One region of the Kribbella ginsengisoli genome, then DNA from elsewhere that is predicted to be linked to it. Evidence: riboswitches for the same ligand, from Rfam matches in the RefSeq annotation. Region 1 holds a riboswitch; the other holds the start of a gene.

Evidence for each region. Region 1 has a riboswitch for cyclic di-AMP ahead of ABD768_RS24120 (C40 family peptidase). Riboswitches for the same ligand answer to the same signal wherever they lie in the genome.
Region 2: another riboswitch for cyclic di-AMP. It lies ahead of ABD768_RS41135 (RNA polymerase sigma factor); the one in region 1 lies ahead of ABD768_RS24120 (C40 family peptidase).

Annotation. Positions count from the first base shown of each region.
Region 1 covers NZ_BAABAA010000007.1:129,227-135,142, reverse strand. The annotation lists gene ABD768_RS24140 (ABC transporter permease) at 27-842, opposite strand; gene ABD768_RS24135 (ABC transporter ATP-binding protein) at 906-1,793, opposite strand; gene ABD768_RS24130 (sensor histidine kinase) at 1,960-3,099, shown strand; gene ABD768_RS24125 (response regulator) at 3,157-3,813, shown strand; gene ABD768_RS24120 (C40 family peptidase) at 3,926-4,789, opposite strand; cyclic di-AMP (ydaO/yuaA leader) riboswitch at 4,789-4,982, opposite strand; gene ABD768_RS24115 (threo-3-hydroxy-L-aspartate ammonia-lyase) at 5,243-5,916, opposite strand, start outside.
Region 2 covers NZ_BAABAA010000022.1:30,486-36,401, forward strand. The annotation lists gene ABD768_RS41130 (hypothetical protein) at 1-331, shown strand, start outside; cyclic di-AMP (ydaO/yuaA leader) riboswitch at 794-950, shown strand; gene ABD768_RS41135 (RNA polymerase sigma factor) at 1,204-1,998, shown strand; gene ABD768_RS41140 (hypothetical protein) at 2,231-2,392, shown strand; gene ABD768_RS41145 (DUF6338 family protein) at 2,482-3,180, shown strand; gene ABD768_RS41150 (hypothetical protein) at 3,173-3,370, shown strand; gene ABD768_RS41155 (hypothetical protein) at 3,664-4,158, shown strand; gene ABD768_RS41160 (YobI family P-loop NTPase) at 4,693-5,916, opposite strand, start outside.

The sequences.
Region 1 (5,916 bases):
CCCGCGTTCTCGACCCCTCAGCGGGGTTACTTCACCTCGCGACGTGAGCTTGCCCACAGTCCGACGATCGTCGGCAGGACGACCCAGACCCCGATCGCGGTGAGCGTCTCGGGCACCATCCCGTGCAGGTCGCGCTCGGCGATCCGGCCGAAGGCGCCGAACACGTCCAGCCAGTTCGCGTTGTCCTTGAACAGGGCAGGTCCGGCCAGGGCCCAGGCGGTCGGGGCGACGAAGAAGACCAGGATCGCGACGGCGGTCTGGGCGATCACCGCGCCGAAGGCGGCGCCCATCACGACGTTCAGCGCGGTCGACAGGTAGGCGCCGGCCAGCGCGCCGCCGATCCCGGCGTACGAGGCCCCGGCGCCGTCGATGGCGCCACCGATGGCCGTGGCAGCCAGGGCCATCGCCGCGGTCACGCTCAGTACGACGGCGCTCAGTACGATCGCGGAGATGAACTTGGCGAACTGGACCCGGATCCGGCGCGGCGACAGCGTGAACGTGGTCAGCGCGGTCCGCTGGGTCCACTCACTCGTCATCGCCATCACGCCGATCACCGGCAGGATCAGCATGACCCCTGTCGACGCCGCGGCCAGGTAGCCGTCGAAGCGCTGGACTCCGTCGTTCAGGTGGGTGAGCTGCCAGGTCAGCGCGGCGACGGCCAGGGCCAGGATGCCCAGGATCAGGAACCGGCCACTGCGGGTGTTGACCGACTTGCGCAGCTCGATCGTGACGAGCTTGACGAAGGACTGGCCGCGCGCGGGCGGCAGCGAGGTGGCGACGGCGGCCCGGTGCTTGCCCGGAGCGGCCGCGACAGCCGGCGAAGAGATTTCGGTGACAGCCATGATGTTTGTACTCCTGAAAGACAAAGGGAAGGAAGGAAAGCGGACGGGCTGAGCTTCGGGTGATCAGGCAGCTGCGGCGGTGGGGCTGGTGAGCTGGAAGAACAGCTCCTCCAGGCCGGCGCCGTCGCTCTCGCGCAGTTCGATCAGGACCTGGCCGGCGGCAGCCGCCGCGCGGCCGACCTGCTCGGCGGTTGCGTCGACGCGCAGCGCGCCGTCGTACAGGGGCTCGAGGTTGAGTCCGGCGGCGGTCAGGGCCTCGTTCAGGCCGATCGGGTCGAGACCGCGGACGAGCGTGCCGCTACCGGCCAGCAGTTCCTCCAGGGAGCCGTTCGCGACGATCTTGCCGCCGCCGATCACGACCAGCCGGTCGACGGTCGCCTGGACCTCGCCCAGCAGGTGGCTGGACAGGATCACCGTGCCGCCGCGGGAGGCGAAGTCCTGCAGCAGTCCACGCATCCAGCGGATGCCCTCAGGGTCCATACCGTTGGCCGGCTCGTCCAGGATCAGCGCGGCGGGGTCGCCGAGCAGCGCTGCGGCGATGCCGAGCCGCTGCCGCATCCCCAGCGAGTACTGACCGACCCGGCGCTTCGCGGCCCCCGTGAGCCCGACAGCCTCCAGCATCTCGTCCGCCCGGCTGTTCGGTACGCCGAGCAGAGACGCGTTGAGCAGCAGCGTCTCGCGACCGGTCCGGCCGGGGTGCTGGGCCGCCGCGTCGAGCATGACACCGACGACGCGCCCGGGGTTGGGCAGGTCGGCGTACTTCTTGCCGGCGATGGTGGCGCGGCCCGAGCTGGGCGGGGTGAGCCCCGTCAGCATGCGCAGCGTGGTCGACTTGCCGGCGCCGTTCGGGCCGAGGAAGCCGGTGATGCTGCCCGGCTCGACCGTGAAGGAGACGTCGCTGACCGCCGCGTGGTGGCCGTAGCGCTTGCTGAGGTTCTCGACTGTGATCATGCCCCTTACTCTTCCGGCCGGACCCCCCTCGCCACATCGACCGACCGTCTGCGGTCACCCCCTACTTAAGTCGCCCGGAACGCGGCGGACCCCCACCCGATGGGGGACACCAGGCATCAACGGAAGAGGGACGTAAGTCCTGACGTGCCGCGACTACGCTGACTCAATGCAACGGTTGCGGCGCTGGTACGCCTGGTTCATCCGGCGCGCCCCGCGCATCCGGGACGTCCTGTACGTCGCGTTCAGCCTGCTCACGATCGTCGCGCAGGCGTCCTCCGGCAAACCCGGCTGGCACACCGGCGACTGGATGGTGCTCGGCGTCGGCATCGTCGCGTCGCTGGCCCTGTGGTGGCGCCGCAAGTACCCGGTCACCGTCACCGTCATCGCGGTGGTCGCGCTCGGCTCGGCCGGGATCTTCATGCCGGTCGGGCTGGCCCTGCTGACGCTGGCCATCCGCCGGCGAGACCTGGCGCTGGCCGTTCTCACCTTCGCGGCGTACGTCGCCTACATCCTCCAGAACCGCCCGTCGAACGGCGACCTCTGGGTTCCGATCTTCACCGGCCCCTTCCTGATCGGCGCCTGGGTGGCGGTCGGTGCCTACGTCGGCGCCCGGCGGGACCTGATGGTGTCGCTGCGGGACCGGGCCGAGCGTGCGGAGGCCGAGCGCGAACTGAGAGCCGAGCAGGCGCGGCTGGGCGAGCGGGCCCGGATCGCGCAGGAGATGCACGACGTACTGGCCCACAAGGTCTCGCTGATCGCGCTCCACGCCGGCGGCCTCGAGGTGAACCCAGCGGTTGGCCCGGACAAGGTGGAGAGCTCGGCCGGGCTGATCCGCGAGACCGCCCGGCAGGCGATGGAGGACCTGCGCGAGGTGCTCGGCGTCCTGCGGACCGACGTGAGCCAGAACGGCGCCGACCTCGCTCCGGTACCACGTGCCGCCGACCTGGAGCGGTTGGTGCAGGCGTCCCGCGCGGCCGGCGTCCAGGTGACGAGCTCATTGACGCTGCCGGACGACGTGCCGGCTCTGGTCGGGCGGACGGTCTACCGGGTCGTCCAGGAGGCGCTGACGAATGTGCACAAGCATGCGCGCGGGGTCCATACCGAGGTACTGGTGGAAGGCGCGCCCGGGACCGGGGTCAATGTGCGGGTGACGAACGTCCGGCCGGTGGCGGCTGATTCACTGTTGCCCGGCTCCGGCGCGGGGCTCGTCGGGCTGCGCGAGCGCGTGACGCTGTCCGGTGGGCGTCTCGACGCCGGACCTACTCAGGACGGTGGGTGGCGCGTGGAAGCCTGGTTGCCCTACTGACCGGGGTGGCGGGGTGGGGTCAGAGATTGCAGAGCCCGATGGCAAAGAGGGAGAGCGATGACGCGGCTGTTGATCGTGGACGACGAGGCGCTGGTCCGGGCCGGGCTGAAGATGATCCTGGAGTCGGCCGACGATCTCGAGGTGGTCGCGGAGGCCGATGACGGCGCGGACGCGGCCGCGATGGTCCGCCGGCACCGGCCGGACGTCGTCCTGATGGACATCCGGATGCCACGGCTGGACGGGCTGGCCGCGACCCGGGAGGTCCAGGCCTTGCCGGATCCGCCGAAGGTCGTCGTACTGACCACCTTCGACCTGGACGACTACGTGTTCCGGGCGCTGCAGGCGGGGGCGAGTGGGTTCCTGCTCAAGGACACGCCTCCGCGTGAGCTGGTCCAGGCGGTCCGGGTGGTGGCGGCCGGCGACGCGATGCTCTCGCCGGCCGTGACGAAGCGGCTGATCGGGCACTTCGCGGCGGATCCGCGGACCGACCGGCAGCGGACCGCGCGGGAACGGCTGACCGCGCTCACCGATCGGGAGCGCGAAGTACTGGCGGCGGTCGCGCGTGGGTTGTCGAACGCGGACATCGGCCGGGAGCTGTTCATGAGCGAGGCGACCGTGAAGGCACATGTCTCGCGGGTGCTGGTGAAGCTGGACGCCACCAACCGGGTCCAGGTGGCGATCCTCGCCCACGACGCGGGATTGCTCGATACCTAGAAAGTGGACAACCGGCCGGGCGTCGTCGGAGGGGTGGGGGGTGACGACGCCACGACCGGTTGTCAGGTCAGCGGCCCGAGGGGGGAGTCAGTGCCGCTGACGGGTTGGATCCTCAGACGCGGCCGAAGGCCACGCTGCTGGTCCAGATCTTCGCCTTGGCCACCGGCTTGCCCGGCTTCGAGGCGTGCCACAGCATGCCGCCGCCGGCGTAGATGCCGACGTGGTACACGCCGCCGCCACCGCTCTTGAAGAACACCAGGTCGCCGGCCTTCGCGGTCGCCTTGCTGATGTGCTTCGTGGCGCTGTACTGCTGGCGCGACGTGCGGGGCAGCTTCTTGCCGGCCTTCTTGTAGACGTAGCCGGTGTAGCCGGAGCAGTCGAAGCCCTTGGTCGACGTGCCGCCGTAGCGGTACGGGGTGCCCTTGAGCTTCGCGGCCTCGCGCAGGACCTTCGCGCGGAAGGTCGTGGTGCTGGCGGCCTTGGTGCCGACCTTGCCGTAGAGCACGCCGTGGTTGGCGGCCCAGGTCAGCCGGCCCCAGGTCGGCTTGTTCATGTAGCCGGTGGCGCTGAGGCCCCAGGAGCGCTGGAACTTCTTCAGAGCGCCGACGGTGCTGTTGCCGAACCAGCCGTCCTGGCGCAGGCGCAGAGTCTTCTGCACGTATTTGACGGTTTTGCCCGAGTCGCGGAAGCGAATCAGGGGGCGACTGGCGATGCTCGCGTTGCCGCGGATCTGGCCGGCGGTGAGCTTCGCGGTGGTTGCTGCCGAGGCGGTCTGCGGAGCGGTGACCACGCTGATCGCGGCTCCACCACCGACGGCGAGACCGACCGAGAGGACGGCCGCTGCGGCCCGAGGGGCGGCCGCGGACTTGCTGGACTTGCGGTGCTTTGCCAACCCGCGGCCGGTGGGCCGGGTACTGGCATCGCTGGACTGACTGACGGCGCCATGAAGCGCTGTCCGTCGGGCAGTGACGGGCATGGTTGTCTCCCGACGCCTGTGAAGTTAGCTGTCGGGTTCGGGCTGAGAGTCAATAGCCCGGTCCGCTCCCGCGGACTTCACCCCAGGGACCCGACCACTCACGGTCGGGACCCAACTTCCTGGGTCCCCCACTCCTGCCATGTGGTGTTCGAGGGGAGCGGGTGTGCCTGGCAGGACTCGGCGTTGACACACTCGCAGTTCGGCGCATTTGTCGAACCGCCGACGACTGTATAACAGAACGATCACGACGCAAACCCTCAGATGCGCAGAGACCCTCTGGAAAGGCCCTGTACGGCTCTCTGACGGCTCAACGATCCGGGGTGAACATCAGGTGTCCTGAGCGCGTCTGAGCGTGTCTCAGGCGGCCGCACAGCACATTTGTGTGACCCCGGTCACATCGCGAAGTCGCTTTCTGTGACAACGAGCACAGTGCGTGCTCAGGCCCCCCTTGGCTCAGTGCTTTCCGAGCAGCTCGAACCACCGCTCGAGGCCCACGTTCCCGCCTGAAATCACCACTCCGACGCACTCGGGCAGGTTCTGGATCCGTCCGGCCAGCAAGGCCGCCAGCGCGCAGGCGCCGCTCGGCTCGACGACCACTTTCAGCCGCTCGAAGGCGAACGTCATCGCGGCCCGGATCTCGTCGTCGCTGACCAGCTCGATCCCGTCCACCAGCCGCTGGACGACCGGGAAGGTCAGTTCGCCCGGCGTGGAGATGGCCTGGCCGTCGGCGATCGTCCGCGGTACTTCGATCTCGACCCGCTCACCCGCTGCCAGCGACCGGGCGGTGTCGTCGCCCGCCGCCGGCTCCACACCTATTACCCGGATGCCCGGCGACAACTCGGTCGCCGCCGTCGCGCACCCCGCGATCAGGCCGCCGCCTCCGATCGGTACCAGCAGGGCACCGATCGGGCCGACCTCCTCGATCAGCTCCAGGGCGACCGTGCCCTGGCCGGCCATCACGTCGTAGTGGTCGTACGGCGGAATCAGGGTCAGCCCGCGCTCCTCGGACAGCTGCCTGGCCAGGGCTGCCCGGTCCTGCCCGTACCGGTCGTACGTCACCACCTCGGCGCCGTATCCGCGGGTGGCCGCCATCTTGGTCGGCGGCGCGTCCTTCGGCATCAGGTTCA
Region 2 (5,916 bases), on a different contig from region 1:
CGATCCCTTCGTCGTCTGCTGGCGCGACCTGGACGACGTCACCGTCACTGAAGAGCTCGACCGCCTCATGGACTGGGTCCAGTGGTTCATCACCCGCTACCGCCTCGACCACAAAGTCGTCCCCCCGTGCTGGCACCAGCACGGCGCCATCACCGAAGAGCTCTCCGCCCTACGCACATTCTGGGAATCCTGCTACTTGGAAGACGCCGCCCCCTCCGACCCTCTCGCCTTCCACCGCGACTTAGAACACGCCCTCCGTCGCCTCCGCGAATGGAGTTCACACCTTGGCTGCTCCCGCACCACCCACCGACCAGAGCCAGACGACCTCTGAGGTCAACACCAGCCTTGAAACATCGGCGATCGTTACCTGGCAGCAGTCTGCGGGCCGGCCGTCGACCTGACGACACAGCCCAAGGTCGGCACCGCGTGAACTAGGCCGCGGCTACCCGGCGGTGGTAAACGGCAGCCGCCGCGCCGTCCGGCGCTGCGTCCGGGATCGTGGAGGTCGGCGGGGTGGCAGTTGATGCCCTTCCAGGTTCACAACGCGCTTCCGCTCGCGGTGGCGCCACCTGTGAGCAGCGTTGGAGTTCGTCCGGCGCCACTCGGGTCATTGCGGAAATGGGTGCCTGACCAGCGGATTTGTAGGTGACCAAAGCACGGAACCGGTACCGACGCGCCCTGTGGATAAGTGTCTTTGCGTCGTGATCATTCTGTTATACCTTGATGGGTGGTTCACCGAATGCGACGAACCGTATGCACGTCAACGCCGAGCCCTGCCAGGCGTGCGTACTCCCCTCGAAACAAGCCCGTGGCAGGGGTGGGGGACCCAGGAAGTTGGGTCTCGACCGTGAGTGGTCGGGTCCCTGGGGTGAAGTCCGCGGGAGCGGACCGGGCTATTGACTCTCAGCCCGAACCCGACAGCTAACTTCGCAGGCGTGCCGAAAGTCGAACCATGCCCAGTAACGGGTTCTCGGGTGGCTGTGTGCCGCCCGGAGACGACCGCGTGCGCCTTGTTGCGCCGCCAGGCCCAACGAGCGAGGCCGCTCACACTCCGCCGGTAGCAGGCCTATTTCAGGCGACCGGCGGGTCACTCAGCTGCGCCCAGAAAAAACTTTGCGTGAGGTTGGGGGGGAATCGAGAAAGCAGCACATATGAAGGGGTGACCCCGACGGAGTCGTGGTCACCCCGCCAGAGAGGTTGGTCATGTCACCGGCCCGTCAGGAGCAGCTGGTGAAGCCGCCGGCAGGTTCCGCCGCGCCGTTAGAACCAGACGTAGGCCTGGCATCGAAATGGGCAGGTGATGCTGCCGACATCGACGCTGCGGAAGTAGATGGAGCGGATCGTGTCGACCGCCTGGCGGCTGACTTCGATCTGGTCACGGGTCTGGCCTTCCAGAACTTCCACGGCCTGGACTACCTCGAGTTCGAGCGCGAGATGGCTAAGTACGGCCTGGCGGTGATCGGGTCCTGGATCCGGCGCGGCCTCATCCGGCACTACTGCCTGCAACGAGGGTACGGCGGTCTGAAGGAACCGCCTCGAGGAGCGTTTGATGATGCGGACCTGGTCGAGGACCTGGCCCAGGAGACGGTGGGAGTGGCGTTGTTCCATTTCCGTACGGTTCTTGCTGCTGGAAAGTGGGACTACCGGCGGGGTGCCTCGCTGCGGACCTTCTTCATCGGGCAGTGCCTGATGCGGTTCCCGAACATCTACCGCCAGTGGCTCCTCCACGACGCCCCGAACGACACGACCAGCCCCGACCCCGACCCGCTGCAGCAACTGCGGAGGCAAGACCCCGACCCGGAGCAGCTGGTTATCGACCAGATGACCGGCATCGAACTGCTGGGCCGGATGAGCCCTCGCGACCGCAGGATCTTCCAACTGATGGCCGTCGGGACGACACAGACCGAGATCGCAGAAGAACTAGGCATCACGCCGAAGACCGTCGAACGGGCCATCGCCAACCAGCGTGGCCGGCTCCGCAAGGAAAGAGGCGCATGAGCGACATCAGATCCAAGATCGAGCGGTCGTCATTGGGGACCCCGAAAGCCAAGGCTGCTCGTCGAACCGTCTCCACCACCAGGGCGGCCAACGCCGTCGCACGGGCCGCCCGGATCCGCCAAAAAATCCAACGGAAGTCTGGGGGGTAGTCGCCACTTCGGCACATACACCAAAGGGTGTAGAGCCGAGTCCAATCAGGGACCCGGCGACCAGCACCAAAGGAGCAGTACTCATGGCAAAGAACACTGGCAGCGGCAGCCGCCGCGGAGCAGTCACCGGTCGCTCGCAGGTCAGCACCCCCTCCGGCTGGGTGAAGCGCGACACCGGATCCGGGAAGTTCATGGACGGCAAGGCCGACGGCAAGCCGTTCAAGGGTGTCCGCCGCGAAAACTGAACCAAGTCGGGCGCCAAGGATGGCGAAAACATCCTTGGCGCCCGGCGTGCAGTCTCCCATCAGTACCTCAGAAGACAGGAGGAGGCTAGGTGTCGATCCCGTCGACGAGCACCCAGTTGCTGATCTTGCTGTTGTTCGTCGTGCCGGGCTTCGTCTACCAAGGCGTCCGGGTCAACCTGCGCGGTCGCCGGCCAACCGACGTCGACCTGTCGACGAGACTCGTCGGCGCGATCGTGTGGTCGGCAATCTTTGGCCTGACCTACCTGATCATCGGCGGCCGGACGCTGGTCGACGCAGCAGGCGGAACCGGTGCCCTGATCCATCACCCCCGGCTCGGGGCCGCGATCGGGCTGGCCGGCGGGTTCGTCCTTCCGGCCGTACTAGCGCTGTTCCGGCTCTCCGACGACCACACAGCCTGGCTCCATGAAGCCAAGATCTGCCGCTGGTTCACCAACCGGCTGTCGTACGACCCGACACCTACAGCCTGGGACAAGGCGTTCCAGGACCGCAGCCCCTGCTTCGTCCGGATCCTTACCTCCCAGGAGAAGTGGATCGCCGGGTACTACGGCGAAAACTCCTACAGCTCGTCGTTCCCGGAGAAGCACCAGCTGTTCCTCGAGTACTGCTACACCGTCGACGCGGACGGCCGGATCGGCGATCCAATCCCCGACTCCGAAGGTGTTGTTGTGGCCTGTGACTCCGCTATCTCGATCGAACTGATCTCTCTCGACTCCGCTGATCAGCTCACACTGGAGAACCAAGCCGAAGGAGGGCAACCCGATGGCTAAGAACCTCCCACCAGGACACGGCGGATACCGGGCAACACCACCGGCCGCGAAGAAGAAGACCACCGGTAAGACCGTCGCCAAGAAGAGCGGCGAATCAAGCGAATGGGTGAAGCGCGACACCGGATCCGGCCAGTTCGTTCCGGCACCCCCAAAATCCAGCAAAGGCGGCCCGACCAGTGCCAAGAAATAACCCGATCCACAGCAGGCCGGCCACGCCTGGTCCGACAGAGGAGCGAGGGTGGAAACCCAAGGTGGTTGGCCCACCGGTACGGCCTCGAAACCCACCGCCCCCGCCACCCTCGTCCGGGGGCAGGCCTACCACAACGGGAAAGTAGACATCGTGCCGAATGCCAAGAGCCAACGATCAGTCAAAGGCGGCTGGAAGCCGGCCCCGCCGAAACCGCCAGAGTCGATTAGCAAGCCGCCTCCGCCTCCTCCGCCGACGTCTTCGGCAGGCGGAGCATCGTCAAAGAAGAGCACCTGATGGAGATCAGCCTCGACCAGTTGCGCGCGGTACTGAAGTCGCTGAGCGGGCCGGAAGAACAGCTGGAGCCGCCTACCGTCGTTCTTCAAGTCGTGGCCTCGCTGGTGGGCAACAGCGCGATCCACAGCGCCTTATCCATCAAAGCCCAGAGCCGAGCCGACAACGGCGACCCTGTGACTACGTGGCGGTACGTCGCTTTGACCGATGTCGGTCTTGTGACAGCGAGCCTGGCCAACGTGATTCCGGACTGGGAGCTCGACGGCTCGAACAGGCAAGATCCCCGCCCGACGATCGACGCGCGACTCATCCCGCTTCGGGAGGTGACCTACTGCCGGGTCATGGGAGTCGAACCACGCTCAACTGAAGAGTGGACCGCGAGCTGGGAGATCGGGATTCGTGACCTAGAGCCCCTACACCTTCCAACGAGCCGCAACCATCCGGATAAGGCTGCCGCCTCCAACCTTGGCAGAGCCATCGCTGACAGGCTCCGATGAGTGACCCAACAAACTTGGGACGCCGGCGACCCTGCCCCAATTGCGAGTGCTGCTCGGCTCAACTGTGCGAGACAGCGATCGAGCAATCCGGCGCATGCGACCACTCTGGGTCGGGAGCCAGCGATGACCTGTCGCAGTGCCCCTGCTGGCGCCCAGGGTCGACTGCCCGCGGGCGGTTGGCCGCGAGGCAGTGGTCGGAGTCGCCGCCGGCAGAAGATCGACCGGACGATCATCGCCCCAGTACCGCTGGTACAACGGAAACTCCAAATTTCGGGTCAGACGAGCGGCAAACCCAAACCAACCGCGCTTGCCGCAAGTCAGCTGGCAGGTCTCACGCGCCGGGACGCTTGGCCAGGAGCCTGACTACACCGCAGGTGCCGCCCCAAAACGCCGGCGATCGATACCAGCGCCGTACTATCCCCGTCTGTCAGAAAGACCACGGCCATCGCCTCGAGTACTTCGACACGGTCGAGGTCGGGGAGCGCGAACGGATCCGCCGCACGAAGCACAGTAGCGAGAGTGGGGCTGCGCCGCTCACGCGAGTCGGGCGACTCGGAGGAGTGGTTTGTTGCGGACTTTCTCGAAGGAGTGGAGATGGCCGGCTGACTTGAGCTGCTCGAAGAGGTCGCGATGAGTGTCCGGAACCGTTGCCGGGCTGACGGGGTCTGACGACGAGATCGCGTTGTAGGGGGCCGGCATCGCGCCGAAGAAGTGACCTATTTCGGCGGCAGTCAGGGTATCGACCTGGTTGACCAGCAGCTGCAGGACAGGGTAGGGCTCGGCACCGGCGGTGGTGAGAGCAACTAGCGAGCTGGAGGGAATCCGGATCCCTCCAGCGGCAAGGTAACTGCTGATGTGGGTCGCTTCGTCTGCGGTCAGTCGCGTCAGGCGGTTGGAATCGGCCAGGATTGCCGTGCGCACGCGCGCTGGCGCAATCCCTCCCGTCACGAGGGAGACCAGTTCCGTACCGGTCAGTGAGATCTGGTCCAGGTACTCCGGGAACGACTCGGATGCTGAGATCAGATCGCGCCTGATCGGCCATCGTTCTCCTGCGACCAGCTCATAGGCGTCCGGACCGTCGGTCAGTAGGTGCTTGGCGACGAGATTCGGTACCTCGGGGCCAATCTGACGAATTACGGCATCTGCAGGTAGCGATGCCTCGAGTTCCAAGGACTCGAGCAGCGGCTCAAGCCGCTCGAGTGGGACCGAGTCCGCGTTGACAATGTGGACGGCGAGCGCCTGTCGCTGCTCTGCAGACGCATCAGCGATAGCGCTGATGCTGCCCGCCTCCGCGACCAGTCGTCCGAGCGGGTCGTCGAACTCTCCGAACGACTCGAGGTAGCTCAGGATGTTCCTGGCACTCGTGGAACAGCGACGCTCTGCGACGACGGGCCGCCAGACTTGTTTCGGAACGTCTCTCAGATCGTGGACCTGGCAAGAAGGGGCACACCGCTGCAAGAGGGTGGAGATCGATTCCTCGGACACGTTCATCAGGGAATTGAGGACGGTGTCGAAACGCTCTGGATCCTCGATCGAGCGCATGTCCTGATCGTCTTCGAGGATGCGGAGGTAGTCGGACATGTTCGCCGTCACATGGATGAAGATCTCCTTGTCCTGGGCCAGGAGCTCATCGAGGGCGGTCGAACCGCCGGCCACCACGTCGAGGTTCGAGCGAGTGACTCGGTAGATGCTCAACTCGCGCGCCTGGTCGCGGAGCTTCCGCGTGAGTGGCTGGACGTCCTGCAACTGCACGCCGAG